Regions from separate parts of the Paenibacillus sp. FSL H7-0350 genome, predicted to be linked through region 1. Evidence: predicted binding sites of a transcription regulator. Region 1 holds the regulator's gene; each other region holds the start of a gene.

The links. The regulator LexA, encoded in region 1, represses DNA repair genes until DNA is damaged. The targets are predictions, from matches to a motif close to CGAACATATGTTCG.
Positions count from the first base shown of each region.
Region 2: the regulator LexA is predicted to act here: its motif matches at 6,125-6,138, upstream of recA (recombinase RecA).
Region 3: the regulator LexA is predicted to act here: its motif matches at 2,432-2,445, upstream of NYE24_RS21570 (putative DNA modification/repair radical SAM protein).

Region 1 is NZ_CP151972.1:1,189,749-1,199,605, forward strand. It holds gene metH (methionine synthase) at 110-3,547, opposite strand; gene NYE24_RS05520 (FixH family protein) at 3,654-4,127, opposite strand; gene NYE24_RS05525 (HAD-IA family hydrolase) at 4,553-5,338, opposite strand; gene NYE24_RS05530 (hypothetical protein) at 5,374-5,901, opposite strand; gene NYE24_RS05535 (DUF896 domain-containing protein) at 5,949-6,158, opposite strand; gene NYE24_RS05540 (LysM peptidoglycan-binding domain-containing protein) at 6,268-6,684, opposite strand; gene lexA (transcriptional repressor LexA) at 6,882-7,508, shown strand; gene NYE24_RS05550 (L,D-transpeptidase) at 7,697-8,035, shown strand; gene NYE24_RS05555 (hypothetical protein) at 8,114-8,332, opposite strand; gene NYE24_RS05560 (hypothetical protein) at 8,443-8,664, opposite strand; gene NYE24_RS05565 (hypothetical protein) at 8,757-9,116, opposite strand; gene NYE24_RS05570 (hypothetical protein) at 9,132-9,407, opposite strand; gene NYE24_RS05575 (hypothetical protein) at 9,602-9,727, shown strand; gene NYE24_RS05580 (GNAT family protein) at 9,853-9,857, shown strand, end outside.
Region 2 is NZ_CP151972.1:1,331,782-1,341,638, forward strand. It holds gene NYE24_RS06150 (membrane dipeptidase) at 1-666, opposite strand, end outside; gene NYE24_RS06155 (stage V sporulation protein S) at 831-1,091, opposite strand; gene NYE24_RS06160 (TIGR00282 family metallophosphoesterase) at 1,272-2,066, opposite strand; gene rny (ribonuclease Y) at 2,290-3,831, opposite strand; gene NYE24_RS06170 (RecX family transcriptional regulator) at 4,141-4,875, opposite strand; gene recA (recombinase RecA) at 4,991-6,055, opposite strand; gene NYE24_RS06180 (competence/damage-inducible protein A) at 6,354-7,643, opposite strand; gene pgsA (CDP-diacylglycerol--glycerol-3-phosphate 3-phosphatidyltransferase) at 7,702-8,289, opposite strand; gene NYE24_RS06190 (YajQ family cyclic di-GMP-binding protein) at 8,439-8,930, opposite strand; gene NYE24_RS06195 (hypothetical protein) at 9,160-9,321, opposite strand; gene NYE24_RS06200 (RodZ domain-containing protein) at 9,405-9,857, opposite strand, start outside.
Region 3 is NZ_CP151972.1:4,691,461-4,701,317, forward strand. It holds gene NYE24_RS21560 (phosphoketolase family protein) at 1-129, shown strand, start outside; gene NYE24_RS21565 (TIGR03915 family putative DNA repair protein) at 196-1,077, opposite strand; gene NYE24_RS21570 (putative DNA modification/repair radical SAM protein) at 1,077-2,387, opposite strand; gene NYE24_RS21575 (hypothetical protein) at 2,611-2,772, shown strand; gene NYE24_RS21580 (glycoside hydrolase family 3 C-terminal domain-containing protein) at 3,025-5,811, shown strand; gene NYE24_RS21585 (glycoside hydrolase family 18 protein) at 5,984-7,270, shown strand; gene NYE24_RS21590 (hypothetical protein) at 7,372-7,764, opposite strand; gene NYE24_RS21595 (GNAT family N-acetyltransferase) at 7,955-8,839, shown strand; gene NYE24_RS21600 (AraC family transcriptional regulator) at 8,948-9,853, shown strand.

The DNA.
Region 1 (9,857 bases):
TACAGCACCTCGAAGGTAATTCTTATACTCCAACAAAAAACCTCCCGGTAACGGGAGGTTCCGAAAAGTCAGGGCATGGCCCCTTCTGGCCGGTGAGCATGCGGAAGGCTTAGAGCTTCTCCACATTGAAGTATTGCGCTTCCGGATGGGCAAAGACCATCGCCGAGACCGAAGCCTCCGGCTCCATCATGAAGCCCTCGGTAAGCTGCACGCCGATATCCTCGGGCTTCAGGAGCTTGAATAACGGCCCCTGATCCTCCAGATCCGGGCAGGCCGGGTAGCCGAAGGATACCCGGATACCCTGGTAACGTGCGCCGTGTCTTTGCTTCATGGTCATATCTGCCGGGTCCGGGAACCCCCAGGTGTCGCGCATCATATGGTGGACACGTTCAGCCAGACCTTCTGCGACCTCAAGGGCGACAGCCTGCAGAGCATGGGAACGGAGATAATCTCCCTTATCTTTAAGTACAGTCGATAATTCACGGACGCCATGGCCCGCAGTAACCACCAGGAAGCCTACATAGTCCATGACTCCGCTCTCCACTGGCTTCAGGAAGTCAGCAAGACAGAGATACGGCTCCACATTCTGGCGCGGGAAGGTGAAGGTATGCAGCACTTTAGCCTGATCCTGCGGATCATAGATCAGAATGTCATTGCCGCGTGACTGGGCCGGGAAGAACTGGTACATCGCATGCGGCACGATCGTGCCTTCGATCATCGCTTGATGCAGAATATCGTCCACGGTCTCTTTCAATTCTACGGTACGCGGATCTCGCGCTGCCAGTTGCGCCTCTACAGAACCGCGCAGACCGAGATGATGGCCGAGCAGCATCTGCATATTCACATAAGGAATCACATGTCCCAGCGGATAATTACGCAGGACATGACGCTCCATATCCGGCGGGATGAACACTGGGGCATCACCCGAAATTTTGGAGCGGACTGCGCGCGTAAGCTCGGGAAGGGGCGCTTGCGGAGCGACAGCTACAGCAGCCTCAGCCTCCTGGCGGACCTCCTCCTCAATCTTCACCCGCTCCAGCGGGTTCATCAGCCGGTTGGCGATATCCAGACCGTCCATGGCATCCTTGGCATATAAGACGAGTCCGTCATACTCCGGACGGATTCGGGTCTTGGTGAATTTGCGGGTCAGTGCTGCACCGCCCACCATAATCGGCACATCAATCCCGGCGGACCGCAGATCCTGCGCAGTCAGCACCATCTGCTGCGCCGACTTCACCAGCAGTCCCGACAAGCCGATGGCGTCGGCCTTTTCCTTGCGGAAGGCCTCAATAATATTCTCTGGCGGAACCTTGATCCCCAGATTGACGATCTCATAACCGTTGTTGGAGAGAATAATCTCGACCAGGTTTTTGCCGATATCATGCACATCACCCTTGACGGTCGCAAGCATGATTCTCCCCTTAACCGAGGTCTCATCCTTCTGCATGAACTGCTCCAGATGGTTCACTGAGGCCTTCATAACCTCCGCACTCTGCAGCACCTCGGCCACGATTAATTCATTGTTATTGAACAGCCGTCCGACCTCAGACATCCCTGCCATCAGCGGTCCATTAATGATCTCCAGCGGAGCGGAGGTCTTCAGCGCTTCATCCAGATCCGGGATCAGCCCCTCCTTGGTGCCTTCTACCACATAGGAAGCTAGGCGCTCCTCCAGGGAGAGATTGGAGATCTTCTCCTTCTTCTCCACCTTTTTGCCGCGAAAAGCTGCTACGAACGCAGACAAGGTGTCATCATTCGTATTATAGATCAGCTCTTCAGCGAGCTTGCGCTCCTCTTCAGGGATCGATGCGTACCGCTCCACCTTCTCGGTGTTCACAATGGCATAATCCAGACCGGCCTTGGTGCACTCGTACAGGAATACCGAGTTCAACACCTCACGGCCGGATTCAGGCAGACCGAAGGAGACATTGCTGATGCCAAGAATTGTATGAACAGCAGGCATAGCCTCCTTGATCAGACGGATGCCGTCAATCGTCTCCTTCGCGGAGCCGATATACTGCTCATCCCCGGTACCTACAGGGAACACCAGGGTATCGAAGATCAGATCCTCGGGAGCCAGACCGTATTTGTTGACCAGCAGATCATAGGAACGTCTGGCAACCTCGAGCTTGTCCTTTGCCAGGATAGCCTGACCAGTCTCGTCGATAGTTCCTACAACAATCGCTGCTCCGTATTTATGAATAAGAGGTGTGACATGCTCGAACTTCTCTTCACCATCTTCAAGGTTAATGGAGTTAATGATCGCTTTGCCCTGACAATACTGCAAGGCCAGATCAATGACCTTCGGGTCCGTCGTATCGATCATTAACGGCACCTTGACCTTCTTCACCACCAGCTCCAGGAACCGCATGATGTCTTCCGTCTCATCCCGGTCCGGGTCCTGGACACAGACATCAATGACCTGTGCACCGCTCTTTACCTGGGCCCGGGCAATCTCCGAAGCTTCCTCGTATTTCCCCTCGACGATTAGACGCTTGAACTTCCGGGAACCGAGGACATTGGTCCGTTCACCGACCATATACGGACGGTTCTCACTCTCCACATACACAGGCTCAATCCCCGACAAGGCCGGAGGATGCTGGCCGTCAAGCTTACGCGGCGGGTAAGCCGCCATGACTTCAGCCATCGCACGGATATGATCCGGAGTGGTTCCGCAGCAGCCACCGGCAATGTTCAGCCAGCCCTTCTCCGCGAAGCCGCCCAGCTTACGGGCCAGGGAATCCGGGGATTCATGATAATTCCCGTTCTCATCCGGCAGACCCGCATTCGGGTAACAGCTGACAGCTGCTGAAGAGATCGCTGACAGCGAACGGATATGATCCCGCATGAATTCCGGTCCGGTAGCACAGTTCAGTCCGATGGACACCGGCTTCAGATGCTCCAGTGAAATATAGAAGGCTTCGATATTCTGTCCGGCCAGCGTAGTTCCCATAGGTTCAATGGTTCCCGAGATCATCACCGGCAGCGTAATTCCGCTCTTCTCGAAGGCGTTACGGATACCAATGCTTCCAGCCTTCACGTTCAGGGTGTCCTGGGATGTCTCCAGGAGCAGTGCATCCACCTTACCGTCGATCAGTGCAACCGCCTGTTCTTCATAGCTGTCTACAAGCTCCTTGAACGTGACTCCCCCGGTGACAGAGAGCGTTTTCGTGGTTGGTCCCATAGCTCCTACAACATAACGCGGGCGCTGCGGTGTATCATATTTATCTGCGGCATTACGTGCAAGTCTGGCGGCCGCAAGGTTAATCTCCCGGGCACGGTCCTGAATATCATATTCAGCAAGCACCACTGAGGTGGCACCGAAGGTATTTGTCTCGATCAGATCCGCACCGGCCTCCAGGTATTTCTCATGAATGTCCTGAATAACCTCCGGACGGGTCAGCACCAGCATTTCATTACAGCCATCCAGGTCATCCCCGCCGAAATCCTCGCCGGTGAGCGGCACCTGTTGAATCATGGTACCCATAGCTCCATCCAGTATCAATATGCGCTGCTGCAAGCTCTCAGCAAGTGTGTATTTGGCCACTTTCCATCCCCCCAGTGAAACATTAGAGTAATTTTAGCAGAATAAAGGGATTTCGGAAAGCCTTCCTTTCCACCCTGCATTATTTGTATTTCCATTAATTTCATTTCTATTTCGGCGCTACCATAAGTTTCTTGCTTGGCATGGAATGCTGCGTCCGGGCAGTCACATGTGAAGTGACACTGAATTCGCCCGCCTCTTCAAAAGTATGTTCCCCGAGATAAGCCCCTTCTCCGGCACTTTCACCCTTGATTTCAACCTTCTTGGTCTTATCCGCGGCCTCATTGACCTCAAACATAACTTCTCTAGCATCATCTACCGGTTCACCGTCCTGTGTCACGACAGCCTTGAAGCTAACTGCCGTACCTGCGGTTACTTCCTCCGGGTTCCAGCTCAGCTCCACCTTAATCGGTGACATGGAGGAGTTGGCCGCAGCATGCATCTGCATCTGCATCTCGTCTTCCTTATTCCCCGAGCATCCTGCTAGCGTCATCCCCATCACAATGCACATCAGTCCCCTGCGTATCCTTGGCTTCATCATCTGAAGTCCTCCCGGTTCATAGGTAGATTCTTCTTCATCCATGAAACATATCATTTTTATATTACAATGAAAGTCAGATCGCTACTCTCCTTATTATACACATTTTATTCAATTTGCCTTAAAGAAGCTGCATGATTCACTCGTGAATATGAGAATAGTCATATCTTTGATTCAAGTGTTTGTATTGGGATTGCCGTGACTCCAAAGAATGTTTGGCCCTCCGGCCGCTGTTGTTCCCAGATTTCTTGAATTAAACCGCTGCTAGCAGTTGAAATCGGGTAACAGCTGATGCTTACGACGCGAGCTTTCCTTCGGAAAGCTTTCAGGCGGACGCTAACGCTCCTTCAGTTCCAAATTTCTCCTCCGCCACTTTTCCCTATACAGTATTATTTCAAGTTCAAACAATATAGCAGATAGAAAAAAGCCAATATCCACATAAATAAGATACTGGCTTCATGGAATTCAATTTACAGGGAGTCTACCAGCGGCAGAAGCTCTGAGAGATGGCTGATCTGATAATCCGGCGTAATCTCCGGGTCCGAAGCTTTCCTATTCCGGTTGATCCAGACTGTGGTCAGTCCGGCGGATAAGCCGCCTAGAATATCTGTCGTAAGCTTATCACCCACCATTATACCTTGCTCTGGAGCAATATCCAGCAGTCCGAGCGCATGCTCGAAGATTCCCTTGTCCGGCTTGCCTTTGCCGAAGCTTCCCGAAATCACAATATGGTCAAAATACGGGGTAAGCTCCGGTACACCATCCAGCTTCTCCTGCTGAAGTGCCGGGCAGCCGTTCGTCAGCAGCAGCAGCTTCACCTTGCCGTGCAGCTCGTCCAGCACCTGAAGCGTCTCTTCATAGATATAGGGACGGCTGCGGCGCTCAGCGGCGAACTTATCGGCCAGTTGTGCAGCCAGCGCTTCATCCTCTACTCCGAGTGAGGCGAGGCCGCGGCGCCAGGATTCCTTACGGTAGACGGGGGCAAGCTGCTCCAGTTGACGGAACTCCGGCTGTTCACCGGCAGTGAAGTTCGCCCATAGCGCTTCAAACGGGTTAATACCGATCAGCTTGGTGAACGGATATGTCTCATAGGATTCATAGAGGGCACGGGCTTCTCTGCGTACAGCAGCTTCCAGCTCCTGTGGATCAACGGAATCTCCAGCAGCCTCACAAGCATAGCGGAAGGCTTCTTCCACGCTGCGGTCATCCCACAGCAGGGTATCGTCAAGGTCAAATAGTACGGCGGTAATCGGCATTTCTTCTCCCACTCCCTATATGCTGGTCTGTCTTCCTATTCGTGCACTAGTTCAATATTGTTGTTCTTCGCGAACTGTTCCAGACGTTCCCCCATCGCAGCGGTGTCATAACGGTTAATCAGCTTGGAGAAAATCCACTGCTTGCGCTTACCCTTATACTTAATGGTTACTACACTGCGTGATAAAGTGATCTTCTCAATATCCGCCGCAGCGAGGAAGCGTTCGCGGTTGTATTTAATAGTAGAGATACGCGCACGCTCAACCTTAAGGAACGGACGGCGGAAGAACAGCAGCGCAGCAAGCAGGAAGTACAGCACCACACCCAGCCAGTTGGCCAGAATCCCGCTTCCTTTGGCCTCGTCAATTGAGCCTACCACCCAGAACATGATGCCAAGCAGCATCAGTACAACGGGGAATACAATATTCCGGCCTTTGAAAATATCAATGCTTTTCGCGGCAGTCTTAGTGCTGGAAGTGTAAATGGAATCCTTCCCCTGCTTCTTTCTTTGCTGGTTAATTTGCTTGGTATTGCGTTGAACCATTCTTTCCCAAGAACGGGCCATGTAAGTTCCCCCTAGTCATCCTGTATTATCTATGAAAAGGCAACAGGCTAATGCTTAAGTCCGTTATTGCCCTCTTCATGCTCCGGATTGTCCACAATTTCGATAGTATCAAGCTGGGCCCGAAAGTTAGTGCGGATATTCCCCAGGTAAATCTCGCGGAGCTTGGCACGTTCAGCCAGTTCCTCTTCATTCAGGCCGCCGTTCTTAGCTTTGCGTGCCAATTCATTGATGCGTGCGACCAATTCGTCAATATTCAATACGTTTCCCTCCCTCTAAATTCATTTTAACTTTGCCATGAGAAAAAGAGCTTGTCAAGGTCTACCCCCTGAAAGCTCTCCGAGTCGATCATTAGTCTGACACAATCCTTCAGTATAAAGGTAAAGTCAGAATATCTCCGGCCTTAATGACACTGTTCTCCAAATGATTCGTCTTCATTATTCCTTCTATATATACGGCTGTCCTCATGTCCTCAGGCTTGTTACTTAACGCAATGCTCCATAAGGTATCACCGCGTTCGACTACGATCCGCTTATCCGGCTTCAGTGAAGAGACCGAACCGGCAAAAACATTCCCCACCACAGTGAATCCCGAAATAACAAGCATCAGCACCAAAACCATCTTCATCAGGCTGACCTGACGGAATAGTGATGATAGCGCAGTGAGACTATGAAGAATCGCATCCTTGACCTTGGTTACATTACTATGAGCAGTTGGATTACCGGGAGCGGACACCTTGATATCCTCATTATTGTAGATGCTGTTGTATGTACTATACTTTAACATGATCATCATCCTCCAAACACATGTTCTTGCTTTCGAAAATAATATAACACGAACATGTGTTTCGATCAATAGTTTTTTCGGAACGTCTGTTCTCTTTATTTGCGTTCTCTTTTTTTCCTCATTTTAGAACTTATGTTTGTACGAACGGAAGTTCTATGTTATAATTTTCCCAAACATAGTATATGGGGTTGATACCGATGTCAAAGATTTCTAGTCGTCAGCTGGCGATCCTGGAATTTATACGTAATGAAGTCCGCAGCAAGGGTTATCCTCCGTCCGTCCGCGAGATTGGCGAGGCTGTCGGCCTGGCCTCCAGCTCTACCGTGCATGGTCACTTGGACCGGCTTGAGAAGAAGGGCCTGATCCGCCGTGACCCTACGAAGCCGCGTGCGATTGAATTGCTCGGCCAGGAAGATTCAGAGAATGTGCATCAATTCGTCCAGACCGTTACCCGCATCCCGGTAGTGGGTAAGGTTACAGCTGGTGTTCCTATTACAGCTACAGAGAATATTGAGGATTACTTCCCGTTACCTGCTCATTATGTAGGCGATAACAAGGTATTTATGCTATCTGTCCTTGGTGACAGTATGGTGGATGCCGGAATTATGAACGGGGATTATGTCATCGTACGCCAGCAGCAGACTGCCGACAATGGCGATATTGTTGTAGCGATGACCGAAGAAGATGAAGCAACTGTCAAGACCTTCTACAAGGAACGGGATCATATCAGGCTGCAGCCGGAGAATCCGGCATACGAGCCTCTCCGCCTTAACCGGGTTACGATTTTGGGACGGGTCATCGGATTATTCCGCGATATCCACTAATCTACTCCCCGCTTAAGAACAGGCTGCTCCGCACCATGCGAAGCAGCCTGTTTTCTGTTCATTTCACTTATTAAAGTGGCCAAAAAGCCGAATGCAAACATTTGTTCGCACTAAGCTTTTTGGCCACTTTTTCTGAGAACCGCTGCATAGCTCCGCACATATCCTGTTACAAAGGAGTGCTGATCTGTATGCCCAATTACCGAATTATCGTCGATCTGTCACAGCGCATGCTGTACCTGCTGGATAATGACGTCGTCACCAGAGGCTTCCCTGTCGGCATCGGCAAAATGTTAACCGTCTCGCCTGTAGGCGAATACACCATCATTAACAAGCAGCCCAATCCGGGTGGCCCGTTCGGAGCCTTCTGGATGGGTCTATCCAAGCCGCATTATGGCATCCATGGAACCAATAACCCTGCTTCCATCGGCCACATGGTCTCCCATGGCTGTATCCGCATGTATAACGCAGATGTTCTCACCCTGGCTGCCCTCGTTCCCATAGGTACCCGTGTCACCATCAGGGAATAGGAACTCACAAAAACCCTTGAGACGCCAGATTGCGCCCCAAGGGTTCCAGTGATTCAAATGAATTAGAGCGGATACAGACTACAGCACACTTCTCAACAGACGGATAGCCACCGTATTCAAACGGATAGCCTCGCGGATCGATTCTCTGGCTGCCAGCAGCTCTCTTCTGGCCCGCGAACCTCTAGGCACTCTGCGCAGATTCTCATTGATTTCTTCCAGTCTCTCCAGCAGGACAGCCCGCTGTGTCAGCAGGACATTAATGGCTCTGCGAATCCGGTTACGTTCTCTTTGGCTCATCTTTACACCTCTTTTACACTTGGATAGTATAAGAGATGCCAAGAATGACTCCAAAGCTTGTGTGATTCGGCAGTAATGTAAGAGCAGCAAGCAGCGGACAGGTAATCTGCTTACTTTTTGTTCAACCGTACCCGGAATTCAAATTCATCGCGTCTATAAGTCATTCCGGCCAGCACTATGTACTCCGGTGTCCATTTCTGTACAGGTCCGGCATAATCAGCAATCACATGCGGTTTGCCATCAACCAGCTGAACGACGTAGACCTGTACCTGTGCCAGTGCGGCAGCGAATAGATCAGCATCACTGGACAGTACTTTATAAGCCGTATTCAACTTCGTTCCTCCTTGTTCCACAACCATGATAAAAGATTCCGACAACCATCTATTTAATTATACCGGGTCATGGAACAATATGTAAACCATATTTACAGCTTGATAAAAAGGATTTTAAACAATCCAATATACTTCTTAGTAGCCCCGCCATCCCTGGTAAAAAAATTGGTATTTTTAAGGTCTGGTACGCTAAATACTGAGAACAAAATGTAGTTATCCCGCTCGGTCAAAGACTCAATTACAGGCTGAGCCACCAGCTTGCTAATTCCGTCGCCTATTACCTGATCTAGCGTATTCTCAAGATTCTTCACAGAATATTCACTGAAGGCTTCCTTCCCCGGATTCGTAACAGCCATCACAATCAGAACAAGAATAAGGACCAGTAATGATTTACCGCCCGATCTCCTACGGACTCTGCGTGCAGGACTTGGGATATCATAACGCGAATTCATTCTTTTCCCCCTCAACTACAGAATATACAGTATCTCTTGCAACAAGAACCCCAGCGGATTCACAAACATCCGGTACACGAACAGCATCCCGCCTGCAATCCCACTGCCCCCGACATCAACGCTACTCCAATCCCATACCGGCAGAGGCGGCGCATCCAGCCCATATTGCTCCATAAGCCTCTCTTGGGTCTCCGCTGGCACAGCCGCTCCTTCCGCTCCAGCCACCACCGGACCTATCAACGCCAGGACAAGCAATAGCGAAAGCATAATCTTATATGTATTCTTCATCATCCACTCCCATGTCTGCCACTAGAATTCTCTTCTGGTTAAGTATATAGGAGATGGAATAGTATGTAAAATGAATTGGATTGATCTGGAATTGTAATTCCTTTATATTATGATGTAAAGGCTTTGTTTAGTCTTCATTTTCAGTCTCTCCCCCACACTTTAATATTGGGAGAGTTTTTTATTTAGGAGGTAAATGTATGAATGGAAATAAAGTTATCATCATTCTTCTGTCCATATCCATCCTCGGTATACTCCTTTACTTCGGATTAGCTTATGGATTGCTATGGTATGCCTTCCGGTCCTCGGTTTCCATTGAAGAATAATCTAAGAACTACACCATCTAACCAATATTATCATGTTAAGATTACTTATAATCAAAAAGCACCTCCAAAATATATATTTCATGAGATAAACTTATAGAATCGTGATATTATTTGGAGGTGTACTAATGCT
Region 2 (9,857 bases), 140 kb from region 1:
GTCCTTGGCAATCAAAGCCTTCAGCTGATCATCACTCAGATTGCGGGGATGACTGCAGACCGCAGCGCAATTGGAATGCGAAGCAATGAACGGACGGGCACTGAGCTCCTGCAGCTCCCAGAAGCCTGTCGGGGCTAAATGCGACACATCCAGCAGCATTCCACTCCGGTTGCACCAGTCGATCAGCTTCCGGCCATGCTCGGTGAAACCGCCATTCCGCCGCTCCAGCACGCCGTCCGCGGCCCAGTTAGCATAGTTCCAGGTAATCCCCAGGCAACGCACACCCAGCTCGAAGCATAACTGGGCATAGAACAGATTGCCCTCCAGACCGTCTACGCCCTCCAGAGAGAGCATTCCATAGGCTGAAGCAGTTAAGCTGCCTTCCTGCACTTCCTCCTTCCATCGCAGCCACTGAAGCCCTCCAGGACAAGCAACCTTCTGATGAAAACACTCGATTTGCCCCAGAATATCCTCGAATTTGGCCCTTCCGCGCACCGCAGACAAATAGATGGCAAAAACCTGCAGTCCGACATTTCCCTCCACCAGCCGCTCTGCGGTCACATCCAGCCGGGGATCATTCCTGAAGTCTATCCCTGGAGTCGCCTGCAGCTTACTCAGAGCATCACAATGAAAATCCGCTACCCGCAGCTTCCTGTTTCCTATCATAGGTCAGCTCTCCTTCTTCCTTCACCTTATGAATATCTGAATGAACCGTTGACGGCCCAGTGTCTATTTTATATATATGCGCCTAAAGGAAGCAGCAGTCAGCACAGCAAAAAGCCTGTTTACAGTGTAAACAGGCTTAATCTAAATGATTCACATTCACTTGATTATCTAGGTTCTACAATAAGTTTGATTGCCGTCCGGTCTTCCCCATCAATCACTATATCCGTAAAAGCCGGAATACAGATCAAGTCCACTCCGCTAGGTGCGACAAATCCCCGGGCGATGGCAACGGCCTTAACGGCCTGGTTCAGTGCTCCTGCTCCAATAGCTTGTAGCTCGGCCGATCCACGTTCGCGAAGAACACCTGCTAATGCGCCAGCAACGGAATTTGGATTGGATTTAGCTGATACTTTTAATACATCCATAGTAAGTACCTCCCCTGGGAAAATGATGGTGTTCTTCTTCCACTACAGTAGATGTTATTCGCTTCAGAAGAATTAATTCCTTCTTTTTGCGGACCTCTCCGGAGAAAATAGTTCAAAAGATACTCTTTTTCGATATAATAAATATCACACTTTACCCAAAACAAAATGAGTTTTACCGAATTAGCTCATCACCCATTCATCCTCACGCAGCCGGATCTTCTCCAGTCGTGTCGCTCTGCCTGTAGCTTCATCAAGTTCTGCGAATAGACCATGCAGCTGCCATTTGCCTTCGTCGACTACAAACCGGGAGGGAAGCTGAGTTGTAAATTTATAGATGATCGCATCCTTTTCCATACCCAGAATCCCTTCTCTTGAACCAACCATACCCGCATCTGTAAGATACGCTGTACCTCCAGGCAGGATCACATCATCGTTGCTCTGCACATGAGTGTGTGTGCCGACTACAATCGAAGCCAGTCCATCCATAAAATAGCCCATCGCTATTTTCTCAGAGGTTGCTTCCGCATGGAAATCCACCAGAATGCACTTATGCTCTCTGCGCAGCTCTTCCACAATCTCCTCGCCTACCCGGAACGGATCATCGATCGCCGGAAGAAAAGTGCGGCCCTGCAGATTCACAATCGCCAGCTGCTTGCCATTTCCCTTAACGACGGTGTACCCCCGACCCGGTGTTCCCGGCGGGAAGTTAGCCGGACGGATAATCCGCGGCTCGTCGTCGATGAACTCAAAGATATCCTTGTTGTCCCAGGTGTGGTTGCCCATCGTAATGCCGTGGACACCCCAGTTGAAAAATTCGTTAGCGATGGCAGCGGTGATTCCTCTTCCGGCAGCGGCATTCTCACCATTGGCAATGATGATATGCGGCTGATATTTACTTTTCAGGGATGGCAGCATTTCACGCAGCGCTTTTCTGCCTGTATTGCCTACAATGTCTCCGATAAATAAAACTTTAATAATCTTCTCCTCCTAAATTTTTGGTTTGTGTATGCTCTGCCAACCATAAATCGCTGCTTAAGTATAATTTCACCTATTCTGCTTCATTCCAAACTCCACGGCGCGAGTGGCGCCTGGTAGAGCCTATTAGATTGTTCAGCAGGCTCCAATGTGAATGGATATACCAGCAACTCACGGCGTGCACGCAAGAAAAAAGGCCCCGCAAGGGGGCCGATTTCCTTATTTATTTCGCATATTCTACAGCGCGTGTCTCGCGGATTACCGTAACCTTGATATGACCCGGATAATCCAGCTCACTCTCAATCATCTTCGTAATATCGCGGGCCAGACGGAAGCTTTCGGCATCATCAATCTTCTCAGGCTGTACCATTACGCGAACCTCGCGGCCCGCCTGAATGGCATAGGATTTCTCGACACCCTCGAAGGATTCCGAGATCTCCTCCAGCTTCTCCAGACGTTTGATGTACGTTTCCAGGGTCTCACGGCGTGCACCTGGACGGGCAGCCGACAAAGCATCAGCAGCTCCAACCAGCATAGCAATAACCGAGGTAGCTTCGCAATCTCCATGATGGGATGCGATACTGTTGATAACCACCGGATGTTCCTTGTACTTCTTCGCCAGTTCGACGCCGATTTCAACATGCGAACCTTCCACTTCATGATCAAGCGCTTTGCCGATATCATGCAGCAGTCCGGCACGTTTTGCAAGCACGATGTCTTCCCCAAGCTCACCGGCCATAAGTCCAGTCAAATAAGCAACCTCCATGGAGTGCTTAAGTACGTTTTGACCGTAGCTCGTGCGGAATTTCAGGCGGCCCAGAATTTTGATCAGATCCGGGTGCAGACCATGAACGCCAACCTCGAAGGTAGCTTGTTCACCGTATTCGCGAATCCGTTCATCTACTTCTTTACGGGATTTCTCCACCATTTCTTCAATACGTGCAGGATGGATACGTCCGTCTGCCACCAGCTTCTCGAGTGCCGTACGGGCCACTTCGCGGCGGATCGGATCAAATCCTGACAGAATAACGGCTTCCGGCGTATCATCAATAATAAGATCAATGCCGGTCAGAGTCTCCAGCGCACGGATGTTACGTCCTTCACGACCGATAATCCGGCCCTTCATCTCTTCATTCGGCAAGGTAACGACAGATACCGTAGTTTCAGCCACATGATCAGCCGCACAGCGTTGAATCGCCAAGGTGATAATCTCGCGGGCTTTCTTGTCCGCTTCTTCCTTGGCCTGCTGTTCAATTTCCTTGATCATCTGAGCAGTTTCATGGCGAACTTCCTGTTCTACATTGCTGAGAATGATACTTCTGGCATCATCGATGCTCAGATTGGAGATACGCTCCAGTTCAGTAACCTGATTCTTGTAAATAACATCAATTTGCTGTTGGGTTTCATCAATTCGTTTCTCTTTGTTAGCTACTTGTTCTTCTTTTCGTTCAAGCGATTCCATTTTTTTATCCAGCGATTCTTCCTTTTGCAGCAAACGTCGCTCTTGCCGTTGAATTTCATTCCGACGTTCACGAGTTTCTTTCTCAGCTTCGGTACGGATTCTATGAACTTCATCCTTAGCTTCGAGTACCGTTTCCTTCTTCAGCGCCTCCGCCTCTTTCTTCGCGTTCTCCACGATGACTACGGCTTCTTTCTCTGCGCTGGAAATCTTAGCTTCTGCAAGGGATTTACGAATAAAATAACCGAATCCAAAGAATGCTGCAGCTACAACGAGAACGATAATGACCCAGATCAATGGTTCCATCTGTTCACCTCCTCGTTGATATCCTCCAAGGTTCTTCCCTTGGGTATTTGTGCAGTTGTTAAACTATCCGTTCATCACCATACAAAAAACCGGTAATACACCGATTGCCATACTGCACATGCTGCACATGCACATTGCCCGCCTTATCCGGCGATTACATTTCATATGAGTTGTACGCGAACCGGAACATAAGAGTCTGCTTTTTGGGAAGGAAAAAGGATTCTTAGTTTATGCCGATTCATGTTATATTTTATTATTTATAAAAAGACCTTGTCAAGAGAGTCGATAACCGCATTAAAGTCAAGAGAATCAATCCGGGAAGTAAAACTCCTCTTCTTCCCCCTCAGAATCCTGCTCATCCCGCAAAATCCCGATCACCTGGCGTACCATTTCACCTGAGAATCCCCGGCGCATCAGGAACGCCCCTGTCTTCCGGCGTTTGTCGTTCACATCTCCCCGGATCATATTCCATTTCTTCCGTCCGGTCTGCAGTGCGCTCTCCAGCTCCTGCTCGGGTGTGATCTCATCCAGCGCTTCCGCAATCAGCGACTTATCGATCCCCTTCTCGCGCAGCTCCTGCCTGATCCACATTTTGCCCTTACGCTGATTCACAATCCGCTGCTCCGCCCACTGCTTAGCGTATAAGGGATCATCAAGCAGACGTTCCTCCTGCAGCCGGAGCAGAACTTCGGCAATAACAGTCTCCCCTATTTCCTTCTCCCTTAAACGGCGGGCCATCTCCTGTCCCGTTCTGGGCTTGCGCTCCAGATACCTAAGCCCCTCCACATACGCCCGCTGGCGCTCGTCTGCGGCAACGATATCCTCCAGATCCGCTTTTACAAAAGTACTCCCGGTAATCATCCGGTATTTAATCATGACATCTTCATGAACAGTCATGTTGTAGTCTCCGAAATGGATCAGATAACGATAGTTAGACTTCTTGAGCCGCTCTACCCGTGTAATTACCAGCTCTTGATCTCCCGGGAAATCCGCCAGCACCTGCTCATCCTGTTCTTCGAATTCCTCATCCAATTGTATAACCATCCTGCCAATCACCTACTTAAGCTGAAATATTTGCGAAAAGGCACCCTGTTACATCTTCACAGGGCGCCTATCCATCTTGACTTCATTATTCAATTAGAAGTAGAGGGGGATTTAATTACTCAATCTCAAGCAACAGCTTCTCTTCTTCCTCTTGCTCCGCAGCCACAGCCGCTTCGGATGGTGCCTCTACCAGAGTCGTGAGATTACTTGCCTCACGGATCTTGTTCTCGATCAGCAGGGCAATATCCTGATGTTCCTTCAGGAACTGCTTGGAATTCTCACGTCCTTGACCCAGACGTTCGCCTTCATAGGAATACCAGGCACCACTCTTGTTAACGATATCCATCTCTGTACCGATATCCACAAGGCTTCCCTCTCTGGAAATCCCTTCGCCGTACATGATATCTACATCTGCTTGCTTGAACGGAGGCGCTACCTTGTTCTTCACAACCTTGATCTTCGTACGGTTACCCACGACATCATTACCCATCTTGATACCCTCTACCCGGCGCACATCCAGACGGACGGAGGAGTAGAATTTCAGAGCGCGTCCACCCGGAGTGGTCTCAGGGTTACCGAACATTACCCCGATCTTCTCGCGAAGCTGGTTAATGAAGATCGCAATGGTGTTGGATTTGTTGATGGCACCTGACAGCTTCCGCAATGCCTGAGACATCAGACGGGCCTGCAAGCCTACGTGAGAATCACCCATGTCGCCTTCAATTTCTGCCTTCGGTACCAATGCTGCTACAGAGTCAACTACAATGATGTCTACTGCTCCGCTGCGTACAAGCGCTTCAGCGATTTCGAGGGCCTGTTCACCTGTATCAGGCTGGGACAGCAGCAGTTCATCAATGTTAACGCCAAGCGCCTTAGCATACTTAGGATCAAGCGCATGCTCAGCATCGATGAAGGCAGCTTGTCCGCCCTGCTTTTGTACTTCAGCGATCGCATGAAGTGCAACCGTCGTCTTACCGGAAGATTCCGGTCCATATACTTCAATAATACGTCCCTTGGGAAGTCCGCCAATACCTAGTGCAATATCAAGTGCCAAAGATCCGCTAGGTACAACTTCCACTTTCATGTGAGTGGATTCTCCCAGTTTCATTACCGAACCTTTACCGAATTGTTTTTCTATTTGACGAAGCGCCATATCAAGCGCTGCACGACGATCTGACAATCAGACCACTTCCTTCACTGTTTATAGTATTATAATAACGTGTATTGAAGGTCTTGCCAAGTCTTTTTTCGAACATACATTCGTTTTTTTTACTCACAGGGATAATACTCCCTTTTATTGTAAGACATAGGCCTCCTTCCGGATGCAAGACTTTTGCAGGTACCTCTCTTCTGCTCATCACGTGAATAGGAACAACCTTAGGATAATTTGTTATATATAATATAAAACAAAAAACCGCAGCATGATTGCTCAAGCCACGGTTCTTCCGCATACATAAATTATATACCGCCTTGAACCGTTATTGCAAGGCCGAGCCTTCCAGCGGAGTGGCAACCTTGCGTTCTTCCAGCCGGCGCCACAGGCGGTACAGCAGCGCCTTAACGGTGCGCAGGCGGATGTTATCACGGGTGCCCTTCAGATTCAGCTCGTATACCTCTGTCTTGCAGCCCCTCTCAGCCAGTCCTACGAACACAAGCCCCACCGGCTTGCGCTCGGAATATCCCGGTCCGGCTACACCGGTAACCGATAAGCCGAAGTCCGTGTCACCGATCATTCGCACCTGCTCAGCCAGCACCTCCGCAACCTCGCGGCTCACGGCTCCCGGGGCATCCGGGCCTTCAAGCATAGCGGAGGGCACATTCAGCAGTTTTTTCTTAATATCATTGGAATAACACACGATCCCCCCGGCAAACATGGAGGCGCTGCCCGGGATATTCGTAATACTCTCCATCAGCAGCCCGCCCGTACAGCTCTCGGCAGCACTCAGAGTGAGCCCCGCATCCGCCATCCAGTCCACAATCAGCTGCTCCAGCGGCACATCGATGTTGGCATACAGATTCTCCGGCAGAATATCCGCAATCGTCTTCTCCAGAGCATCGAGCTTGACCATAGCCTCCCGTTCGGACGGCGCCTTGGTAGAGATGCGCACGGTCACTTCGCCTTCCTTGGCATACGGGGCAATCGTAGGATCACTCTGGCTGCGGATCAGATCAATCAGCTTGTCCTCCAGCAGCGACTCGCCAATCCCGGCGAACTTCAGCATCTTCGAGTAGAGCGGCATTTCACTAGTAAGTGCATGCTGCTGAAGCCATGGCTTGGCCTTATCCGTGAACATCGGCTTCATCTCCCGGGGCGGACCCGGCAGCACGATATAATATTTGTCCTCTTCTGCAAAAGCAATCCCTACCGCAAGGCCTGTATCATTGGACAGAGGAGTCGTCCCTTCAATGACAAGCGCCTGCTTGCGGTTATTCTCAGTCATTACAATCTTGCGGTCATCAAAGAAGCGCTGCACATGATCCATGGCCAGCTGGTCAATGTGCAGGGTCCGGCCAAGCGCCGCAGCCAGCGCATCCTTGGTCAGATCATCCTCGGTCGGACCGATGCCACCGGTGAACAATATAACATCCGCCCGGCTCTGAGCAATCCGGATCGCTTCCAGCAGGCGGCTTTTGTTATCTCCCACAACGGTCTGAAAATAAACGTCAATGCCTAATGCAGCCAGCTCTACTGAAAGAAACTGGGCATTGCTGTTCACGATTTGTCCAAGTAATAGTTCTGTTCCAACGGCAATAATCTCTGCTTTCATAGCTGACGTTCTCCTCCTGATTGTAGGTATTCTGCAAGGTTCAACCTGTTCCAGCATCTCAGGCTTTGTTCAAATCCAGCAGTTCCTTATTCTTCACGAAATAATCAATGCCAGAGTAAATGGTAATGATGGCTGCCGCCCAGATGGCAATGTCATCCACAGGAATGCTGACGAACTGGAACGGGAAATTGTTAAGCAGCAGCAGTGAAATGGCAACAATCTGAATCACTGTTTTTACCTTTCCCCATTTGCTTGCAGCCACTACCTTCCCTTCCAGCAGTGCCACCTGGCGCAGGCCGGTCACGGCAAACTCACGGCTGATGATAACAATGGCAATCCAGGAATCGCATCTTCCCATCTCGACCAATGAGATCAGCACGGCCGAGACCAGCAGCTTATCCGCTAGGGGATCGAGCAGCTTGCCCAGATTAGTGACCATGTTATATTTTCTGGCTATGTAACCGTCAATTCCATCGGTACTGGCTGCCAGCAGAAAAATAACCGCCGCGACCAAGTGATTAATTGAAAGCTGAAAGGAGCCCCAATGTATCGGTTCCGGATAGAAGCTGAAGTCCACCAGCAGAAAAAACATCATGATTGGGATAAGGCAAATACGCGCTAATGTGATACGGTTGGGTAAATTCACTGAAGGTTCCTCCCCTAGTCCATACGAATCCGGTATTACAGCATGTTCTTCAAAACTGCTTAGCTAGTATATTATAGCCATAAATAAGTGTCAAAAAAACATAAAGCACCCCGCAAGTAAGGTAAGTATACACTGCGGGGCACATGATCTTACTTTAAATTGTTAAACTGTAAGTCAAGCGGCAAATCAGCCTTGCGTAAAAGCTGGATAATCTGCTGGAGATCGTCGCGGCTTTTGCCGGTCACACGGATCTGATCACCCTGAATGGTGCTCTTGACCTTCAGCTTGGAATCGCGGATCAGAATATTGATCTTCTTCGCGTTCTCCTGGTCTATCCCTTGCCGCAGCCCCAGCCGCTGGCGCACCGTGCCGAGCGAAGCCGGCTCCACTTTGCCGAAATCCATATTCTTCAGCGTGATTCCCCGCTTCACCATCTTGGTCTGGAGGATATCAATTACTGCGTTCAGCTTGTATTCATCCTCTGAGGCGACTACAAGCGCATCCTTCTCCAGCTTCAGGCTGCTCTTGCTGTTCTTGAAATCAAACCGGTTCTCAATTTCCTTCTCGGTCTGATGAACCGCATTGGTCAGCTCCTGCATATCCATCTTGGATACGATATCAAATGAACTTTCTGAACTCATGGTTCCACATCCTTTAGTTACAATTAGTCTGTTCCTATTATATGAGATAGGCGCTCCTAAGTCTAATATTGGAAAAGAGTCAAGTGGAAACGGCATTCCGTCCTTTGTAAGGACGGTACCGTTTCAGCGAGAAATAGAAGGAAAATTTATAGTGTGAACATATAAATTCTTAAATTTGCACCTAAAAACACGCCTCCCGGAACCCGCCCGGGAGACGCTCACCTAAATATTATCTGCTGCGTGCAGGAGCCCGGAACATATCCAGAATCCCCAGCAGAACATGTGCCAGTCCAAAGCCCAGAATACCATATCCCCAGGCGCCCGGTGTCAAATAATACCCCAGGAGACTGACAATAATACCAAGCCCTGTTACAATCCAGCTGACGGTCATGAGAGAATACACCTCACTTTGGCGAGAAAACTGTTAAACACTTCTAGGTTCTCCAATCTGCCAAAGACTATACATTGGATCTACTATTCTCCGGTAGTACTCCCGCCAGTAGCGCCATCCGTCCCGCTATCCAGTTCAAGCAGCAGACGCGAGGAGGTTTTGCCGTCGGTGATTGCCTGTCCGTTGACCGAAATGGCCGTAGCCGGTGAATATCCCGACTTGATATACATGCCTTCGCTGTCCAGCGTGAAGCTGAGATTATCGCCGGCCTTGGTGTTCCCGAAGCTGAGCTTTTCCCCCTTGGAGTTCTCGCCCTTGTACACTTCAAGCCAGCTGACTCCGGTTGAGGCAATCACTACTTGAACCTGGCTTCCGGCAGGCGCAGAGACCTTATAGATCGTCGTCTTGCCCGATTTACGGTCTTGAGTAACGGTAACAGCCCCCGGAGCAGCCGATGGAGACGGCTCTGGAGTTGCAGCAGGCGCAGTGGTTGCCGCCGCTCCTGCATCAGGTGTAGCTGCCGCATCTGCTGTCGC
Region 3 (9,857 bases), 3.5 Mb from region 1:
GAAGCAAGCAAATACCAGTCCATCGCTGACGAGATGGATGCCATCGTGCAGAAGCATCATGCATACATCCGCGAAGAAGGCATTGACCTTCCAGAGGTTGAGAACTGGGTATGGAAGGCTTTGAACTAAGGTTAGGACGATAGAGTTATTTCATTAATAATATAGAAGGCTTGAATCAAGGAGCGCTCCGGTTAGTCATGTTGATGGCTGCGGGGCGCTTTTTGTATCCGATGGTTGAAGTTGGATGTCCGGGATCGATGAGGTCTTCGGCGCTTCCGGCTGCAATGCTCTCTTCCGCTGCCCCGCAGAAAGTACAGGCACACCGCCCCTTCCATTCATCTCCACCATGTGCTTCCAGTAGCGCTTCGGCATCAGTGAGGAACGCAGCCGGTCGTTGTAGCGCTCCTTGATGCCGATGGCATTGTAGAAGCCAGTCCATAAGCGGCGGTACGCTTCCTCCGTCTCATCGGGCTCGGGCGGGGTCCAGCCGTTTAACGGCACGATGGCCTCCCGTCCGGGCTCATGAATCAGCGCAGCTCCGTGCGTCTGATCGTAGATCATGAAGCTCTCCCCCTGGAACCGGTCGCAGAAATGCTCCTGGATCACAGGCAGCACATAGCCCTGCGGTTCAATGACTGCGGCCATGACCGGTCCGTATACGGAGAAGCGGACGAAGCCTGTATACAGATGCGCTTCATGCCGGAGCTGCTGTACGGCCTTCATTAGTGTGTTCACCGTGTCGTCGGCCAGCATATTCATCACCTTGCGGCCATGCTGGAAGCCGAGATACAGGAAGTTCAACAGCAGCATTTCCTTCTCGGGAGCGCAGCTCCAGAAGCCCAGACGCACCAGTTCTTCGGCTTCCCGGCTGATCCGCAGCGGCAGGGATTTCAGTACCCGTGCTGCCTTGTCCTTGTCAGTCTCGATCCATTTGGCCTCCAGCAACAGCCCCTGCTCTGCATCTGCGGAATGTATCGTTAACGGAGTCTCCTTCCAGGCATAGCTCTCGAACACACAGCACAGCAGGCCCTCGAAGCTTCCATCATAGGTATACGCCAGTGCGGACGGCTTGAACATCAGGCCTTCGCCCCCTTCTTGAGCAGGTTCCAACTATCTGCTGCCGGAAGTGCTGACAGGTTGAAGTCGTCGAACAGCGTGAGTTGCTCCACCTGCGGCTGCTGGAGAGCGAGCTGCTCCCCGGACATGAGTGAGCGAAGCAGGGTGTGCTCGCTTACCTTCAGTCCCTCCAGCGGTTTGTCCTTACAGGTGATGAAGAACTGAGCACGCTTGAGGACCACTCCCAGCTTCTTCAGCGCATGGAAATCGAGCGCTCCGGCCCGTCTGGCCTTCACGATCCGCTGTGCGCTTCTTACGCCGATGCCGGGTACACGCAGCAGCATTTCGTAAGGGGCGCGGTTGATCTCAACGGGGAACTGCTCCCGGTGGTTAACGGCCCAACTGCATTTGGGGTCCAGCAGCGGATTGAAGTTCGGCACGGCCTCATCCAATAATTCATTCGCCTTGAAGCCGTAGAAACGCAGGAGCCAATCGGCTTGATAGAGCCGGTGTTCCCGCAGCAGCGGTGGCTTGGTGTCGAGAGCGGGCAGGAGGGAATCCTCCACAACCGGGGTGTAGGCGGAGAAGAAGACGCGCTTGAGCGAGTATTTGCGGTATAATCCCTCCGTCAGATTAAGAATCTGGTAATCCGTATCTGGCGTTGCCCCCACGATCATCTGGGTGCTCTGTCCGGTCGGAGCGAAGCGGGGCGCGTGATTATACCGGACGATATCGGAGCGGTTCTCCTTGATCCGGCTGCTAATCAGCCCCATCGGCTTCAGGATGGATACCTTGCTCTTATCGGGGGCGAGCCGTCCAAGACTCTCCTGCGAGGGCAGTTCGATGTTGACGCTCATGCGGTCGGCGAGCAGCCCAAGTCTGGACAGCAGGGCTTCGTCTGCTCCGGGGATGGCTTTTACATGAATATAACCGTTGAAATGATAGACATTGCGCAGCAGCTCAAGTGCGCCGATTAACTGCTCGGTGGTGTAGTCGGGACTGCGCATAATGCCTGAGCTGAGAAATAATCCTTCTATATAATTACGGCGGTAGAATTGCATGGTGATATCTGCGATCTCTTCGGGGGTGAAGGCCGCCCGGCGAATGGGGTTGGACTTGCGGTTGATGCAATAGGCACAATCATATACACAGCCGTTGGTCATAAGCACCTTCAGCAGCGAAATACAGCGGCCGTCCGCCGCGAAGCTGTGGCAGATGCCCATCGCAGAGGTGTTGCCGAGCGTCCCGGCCTGGCCCTTACGGTCGGAACCGCTTGAAGTGCACGCCACATCGTATTTGGCTGAAGCGGTCAGAATCTCTAGTTTCTCCATTACATCCACGGTCTCAATCCCCCTCATATGTGAGCATTATATATCGAACGTACGTTCTTGTCAAAGCGTAATCCACCTCCCCGGCCGCCTGCAAAATGTATGCGCATTCCTTCTTGTGCTATAATAGAAATTGATGGTTCATGGAATGAGGAATCATGCGATTATTGAAAATCGGGTTAGGAGTGTTGCTAAAGTGAGAGGATATAACATATGGCGGCCTATCATGCTGATAGCCGTCGCGCTGCTGACAAGACAGCTAGTGACAAGTGTGTGCCTGATGTTCGGCATGTCGCAGGAATCGGCAGGCAGTGTAGCCATGCTGGGCATGATCGTTGCTGCTCTTATTATGTACAACCGCATGATGAAGGGCCGCCGCCGCAGATAAAATAAACAGAAGATCCGGACGTATTTATTCAGGCGCAGCGGATTGCATAGGAACAGGCTTGAAAGACGCCCGCACAGGTGTCTTTTTATTTTTAGAGCGGTGCTTGAATAATATGGCTGGAGCTTATATTCTTAGAAGGATATGCTATATGCAAGACCATACAGATTCAAGGTAACGTACATTCCCTTCGGGAGGGCGTTATTTATAGAATCAACCCACAGCATGGGAAATGAACATACAGGAGGAAACCAATTGAGTACACAGAACATTGGAGTGCCGTTAGAGGGTTTTGCAGAATTTAGCCGGACGGTAGCCGCAGAAGGCGCGGTACTGCTTAAGAATGAGGGACAGGTGCTTCCGCTGGGTAACGGTGAGAGCGTTGCTGTTTTTGGCAGAATACAGGTGAATTATTACCGCAGCGGTACTGGATCGGGCGGTAGCGTTCACGTTGCATATACGACGAACCTGCTGGATGGACTGCGCAGCAAGAAGAACATTAGCGTGAATGAAGAACTGGCTGCAGCCTATGAGGCCTGGATCGGGCTTAACCCGTTCGATGACGGCGGCAAGGTATGGGCTGCGGAGCCGTGGAACCAGAAGGAAATGCCGCTTACGGACGAGCTGGTGAAGCAGGCACGAAGCCAGTCAGCCAAAGCGGTTGTGGTTATAGGACGTACGGCGGGCGAGGATCAGGATAATGCCGATACCGCAGGCAGCTACCGGCTGACGGAAGATGAGAAGGCGATGCTTGTCTCGGTTACGGCTCATTTTGAACAGACGATTGTGGTGCTCAATGTGTCCAATATCATGGATATGAGCTGGGTGAATGACGCCGCTTATGTGAATCCTATCTCTGCTGTGATCTATTCCTGGCATGGCGGCATGGAAGGCGGCCACGCGATTGCCGATGTTCTGGCCGGAGAGGTTACGCCAAGCGGCAAGCTGACGGACACCATCGCGTATTCCATTGAGGATTACCCGTCGACCCGCAACTACGGCAATGAGTTCAAGAACCTGTACGAGGAAGATATCTATGTAGGCTACCGCTATTTCGAGACCTTCTGCCCCGATAAGGTTCAGTATGAATTCGGCTACGGGATCTCGTACACGACCTTCAAGCTGGAGCCGGAGGAAGCGAAGCTGGTGAACCAGGCGGGCGAGCCGCAGATTGAAATTGGTGTAACTGTAACGAATACGGGAGCGGTGTATACCGGTAAAGAAGTAGTGCAGGTGTATTACGAAGCGCCGCAGGGACAGCTGGGTCAACCGGCCAAAGCGCTGGCAGCTTTCGCTAAGACCAAGCTGCTCGAGCCTGGTGAGTCTCAGCGCCTTACTGTGAGCTTCCCGCTCCATTCCATGGCTTCCTATGATGACGCTGGTGTGACCGGGCATGCTTCCGCTTATGTGCTCGAAGCCGGTACCTACCGCTTCTATGCAGGCACCAGTGTCAAAGCGGTGTCAGCAGTGCTTCTGGACGGACAAGAAGGTTATGTGCTGGAAGAGCTTAAGGTTGTGGAACAGCTGGAAGAAGCAATGGCACCTACTGAGAGTTTCATGCGGATGAAGCCGGGTGCCCGTAAGGCAGACGGTTCGTATGAGCTTGTCTCGTCTGAGGTACCTACACGCAAGGTGGATCTGGCGGAGCGGATTGAACGCAATCTGCCGCAGACGCTTGCGCAGACCGGTAATCAGGGATATACCCTGAGAGATGTCCATGACGGAAAAGTCAGCATGAGCACCTTCATTGCCCAGCTAAGCGACCAAGACCTGGCGGCGATTGTCCGGGGCGAAGGAATGAGCAGCCCTCTGGTAACTCCGGGTACGGCTTCGGCGTTCGGGGGCGTCAGCGACAGTCTGTTCAGCTACGGCATTCCGGTTGCAGCTACAGCGGACGGCCCATCCGGTATCCGTATGGACAGTGGAGCGAAGGCTACACAGGTATCGATTGGCACCCTGCTCGCCGCTACATGGAACGCAGAACTGGTGGAAGCATTGTATGTCATGGAAGGCCAGGAATTATTGCGCAACCAGGTGGATGCGCTGCTGGGACCAGGGCTGAATATCCGGCGCAGCCCGCTGAACGGGCGCAACTTCGAATATTTCTCCGAAGACCCGCTGATTTCGGGGATCTTCGCTGCCGCATGCACACGCGGAATTATGAAGGGCGGCTCTAATGCGACGCTGAAGCATTTTGCCTGCAACAACCAGGAGAAGCACCGCAGTAAGGTCGATGCTGTCGTATCGGAACGCGCGCTTCGTGAGATCTACCTGAAGGGCTTCGAAATCGCAGTCAAGCAGGGCGGGGCCAATTCGATCATGACCTCCTACAACCCTGTGAACGGGCATTGGGCGGCTTCCAACTATGACCTCAACACCACGCTGCTTCGCGGCGAATGGGGCTTCCAGGGGATCGTCATGACCGACTGGTGGGCGATTATGAATGATGTGGTGAACGGAGGGCCGGCAGACCGTAAGAATATGAACTGGATGGTCCGTGCGCAGAACGATGTGTACATGGTTGTCAGCAACTATGGGGCAGAAGTGAACGCTTATGACGACAACACGATCGCATCTCTGGAGAACGGTACCCTTACCCGCGGGGAGCTTCAGCGCTGCGCAATCAACATCTGTGAGTTCATCATGAAGGCGCCGGTGTTCTCCAGAAAGCATGAGATTATTGAAGCGGTCGATACGTTCAAGGCTGATCTGGCTATCGCGGCTGAGCATGTACAGGTTCTGAGCGAGAACGCACAGGTAACGCCTGCGGTGTCCGGGCCGACCTACATTCAGGCTGACGAGGCGGGCCAGTACCGCATTATTGTCAGCATCATGTCTCCTGAGCCTGAGCTTGCGCAGAGCGCCTGCAACCTGACTCTGAATGGACAAGCGGTAACCACCATTCAGACGAACGGAACGGAAGGCCGGTGGATCAGACAGAAGCTGGTCAAGGTTGAACTGGAAGCCGGACGGTATGAGCTGAAGCTCGACTTCGTCAAGCCCGGTCTGCAGATTGAATGGATTGAATTCAAGCAGGTATAGCATCAGCACCATAGGATCAGCAACCATTGATAGCACCAGCATCAAGACACCCTCCGGGGTGTCTTTTGTGCATATATAAGAATTCGCCTGATCCGCCTGATTCCGCATACCCGCAGGGCCGCCGAATAAAATAGAGATAAAACGGCTACTATGAAGGGATGGCAGGAACGATATGCAAATACATGTAGTGCAGCCGGGCCAGACGCTGTATGGCATTGCGCAGGCCTACGGAATCAGCACAGATACGATAACTGAGGCGAATCAGCTCTCTGCGCCGGGAAGACTGGTGGCGGGGCAGGCGCTGGTAATCCCGATTGCCGGGCAATATTATTGGGTGCAGCCGGGCGACAGCTACTACAGCATCGCCAAGCGGTTCGGCCTGAAGGCAAGCGAGGTGGCTGAGGTGAACGGGCTGACGCTGAATCAGCCGCTGCAGGTCGGGCTCCGGCTGTACCTTCCCCCTGGACCGAGGCGGCAAGCGGAAGTGAACGCATATGTGGAGCCGCGGGGGGAGAGTGTCTCCCAGCCGCTGCAGAATGCTGCACGTGAGGCTGCTCCTGAGCTGACGTATCTCGCACCGTTCAGCTTCCGGATCAAGCGGGACGGAACACTGGTACCGCCGCCTCTGGACGGCCTCGCCTCCATTGCCGCAGAGCATCAGGTGACGCTGATGATGGTTGTGACGAATCTGGAGGATGCCCAGTTCAGCTCGGAGCTTGGGCGCATCATTCTGAATGATCAGGAGGTCCAGGACCGGCTGCTTGAGAATATCATTGCGGAAGCGAAGCGGCTGAACTTCCGGGATATCCACTTTGATCTGGAGTTTCTCCGGCCGGAGGACCGTGAAGCATACAACACTTTTCTGCGGAAGGCGGCAGACGTCATTCACAAGGAGGGCTTCCTGTTGTCCACCGCCCTTGCCCCCAAGACCAGCGCGTCACAGGTTGGGGCCTGGTATACGGCGCATGACTACAAGGTCCACGGCGAGGTGGCTGACTTCGTCATTATTATGACGTATGAATGGGGCTACAGCGGGGGGCCGGCGATGCCTGTCTCGCCCATCGGGCCTGTCCGTCAGGTGCTGACTTATGCAGCAAGCGAGATGCCCGCCGGTAAAATCATGATGGGCCAGAATCTGTACGGTTATGATTGGACACTGCCTTTTGTAGCAGGGGGGCAATATGCGAAAGCGCTCAGTCCGCAGGCAGCCATTGATCTGGCAAGGAACAGGAATGCAGGCATTCAGTATGACTATAGAGCCCAGGCGCCGCACTTCAATTACACCGATGACGAGGGGCGGCAGCATACGGTATGGTTTGAGGATGCCCGCTCGATTCAGGCTAAGTTCGATTTGATCAAGGAGTTAGGGCTGCGGGGCATCAGCTACTGGAAGCTGGGCCTGCCTTTTCCGCAGAATTGGCTGCTGCTGGAAGACAACTTCAAGGTGGTCAAAAAATAGACCGGAGACGCTGCGGCCAGCGGCGGCGTAAGAATCTCCACACCAAAACGGATGTGCCCATGCGAAATGGCGGCACATCCGTTTTTTTGAGCATATACGTGTTAGCCCATTAAGCCCTTGAGCCCGCCCAGAAAAGGCCGGATCGATTTGATCATGTTGTAGCCCATCTTCATCACCGGCATAGCCTTCTGCACCATTCCGAACATGCCCATGAACCGTCCGAGACCCCCGCCGATACCGGCCGCCCCGCCTCCTCCGCCCATCAGCGAGCCTAGTAAAGGCATGAAGCCGGATACCTCTGCTCTGCGCGCAGCTGAAGAGGATTTCCGTTTCGGGGATGGTCCCTTACGCGTGCTGTGTCTGGACAGAATCACCGCCTCCTGGTTCAGGTCTGTAATCCACCCTACGTAGGAACGCCCATTATGCAAAGTGATGCAGACCGGCTGGCCTTTCAGCTGCTGTGCCCGCTTGCGGAGCTTTGTTGAATTTGCCATTCGTCATTCACCTCACTGTTCTATTTACTCTATTTTACTCAGAACCTGGGGGGCGGCTTGTGCGGGTATGGAGTTCTGCGGATTATTTTTGAACAACCCGGGGCTGTCTTTGGGGGCGGGATAGCGTACTATTAGTAGGTAGGTGGTATTATCTTACAATAGTGAATCTATGATTAGGGGGGAGAACCGTTTGACTGATATCGGGAAGTTAGCGGCGTTCATCTGCGCCCGTAATGCAGGAGACCAGCAGTGCGGGTATGTAGGCAGTACGCTGGAGGATGTTATGCATGACCTTAGTGATGGTATGGAGGAAGCAAGTCTGGTGCTGTATGAAGGAGAACGTATTACTGGCGCGATTATCCTGGACATCTATGATGTTGGGGGCGGGCAAGAGGATATTGAGGTATGGGGCCCTTATTATTCAGCGCACCCTGAAGAAGAGCTTCAGCGCTTATTCAACTACCTGAGTGAGACTGCTCAAGCTGGAGCTATAAGGTACGTCCATCTTTTTATTAGCGGTGATAATACTGCGCTCATTGAATATGTTGCCCGCTATCGGGCTGAGAAGGTGAACACGCATTACCACTACTCGATCGCTATAGCATCAGCGCCTGACAACATCCGCCGCATGCACCCTGGCTTGTCTATTCTGCCCGTCACAGAGCCTGCCTCCAGGTGGACCGGGGAGATTCTCGATCTGCATAATCAGCAATTTCAAGGCGCAATTCTTACCCCGGAGGAGATTACTGCAGAGATAGAAGACAGCAGCAACAGTGAATATGACGTTCAAGCTGTCCTTAATGAGGGCCGGTTCACCGGATACATAATTGTTAGAAGAAATGCACGGACCGGCACCCTTCATCTGGAGTACCTATGTATTCGGCCCGAAGAGAGAAGCCGGGGCATAGGCAGGCAACTGATTGCCTGTCTGGCAGAGAAGTACAAAGGGCTGGGTTATTCGGGTATCAGCTTGGTTGTCGGCGAAGAGAATACAGCTGCCATCCGCTTCTACGACAAGAACGGGTTCACCATGGACCGTGTCATGAAGCATATCCTTATTGGGGGCGGGTTCTGAAAATATACAAATTCTGAAGATACAAATAGGATTAAAGGCACCACAACTCAAGTCATATCTACACTCTAGGCCTCTGCTAAAATCAGCAATGAAAGGAGGAGAACAACAATGTACGAATGGAATGAGATGGTTCAGCGCATGATTGACTGGGTGGAGGAGGATCTCTCGTCTTCGCCTACCCTGCTGAAGATGTCTGAGCAGCTGGGGTATTCGCCGTATTACTGCACCAGGCAATTTCATGCTCTGACCGGTATGACGCTGCGGGATTATGTCTGGCAGCGCCGAATTGGCCGGGCGGCACTGGAGCTTAGGGACACGGATGCGCGCATTCTGGATATTGCCGTGAAGTTTGGGTTTTCCTCCCAGGAGGCGTTCGCACGGGCCTTTCTCAGAGCCTTCAAGCTCACTCCCCATGCCTACCGCATAGCTCCACAGCCGATCCCGCTGGCTATTCGTGCCGAGGTGTTCACTCCTTATCATTATCTGATCAGGGAGCGGGATAGAATGAGACAGGTGCATTTGCAGGAAGCGGAGATTAAGCTTGAGTTGATACCGGCGCATAAGTTTATTGGCATCCGCGATATCGGCTCTAACAATTACGGAGGATTCTGGGAGAATGGGCATGACTGCGATGAGGTCTCCGGAACTCTGGAGAGTATGTCGCACCATACGCTGCCTGGCCAACTGGGCCAAACGGCAGGCTGGTTCTATCAGGAGGGGTGCAAAGGATATCTATATGGTATCCTTGTCGCGGCTGACTACGACGGGGCGGTTCCGGAGGGTATGGAGTGCCTCGATATCCCGGAATCGGAGTATCTGGTCTTTTTTCATCCGCCCTTTGATTACTTGCAGGATAATGGGCAGGTGATGCGTATTGTTGAGGAAGTGGCCTGGAATTATGATCCTGCGGTTATGGGCTATATGTGGGACGAAGAGGAGAAACAGGATTATCAGCGGCATTTCCCTGAGGGTTACGGGTATGCGGTGCTGCGGCCGGTCCGTAAATTAGACTAACTCC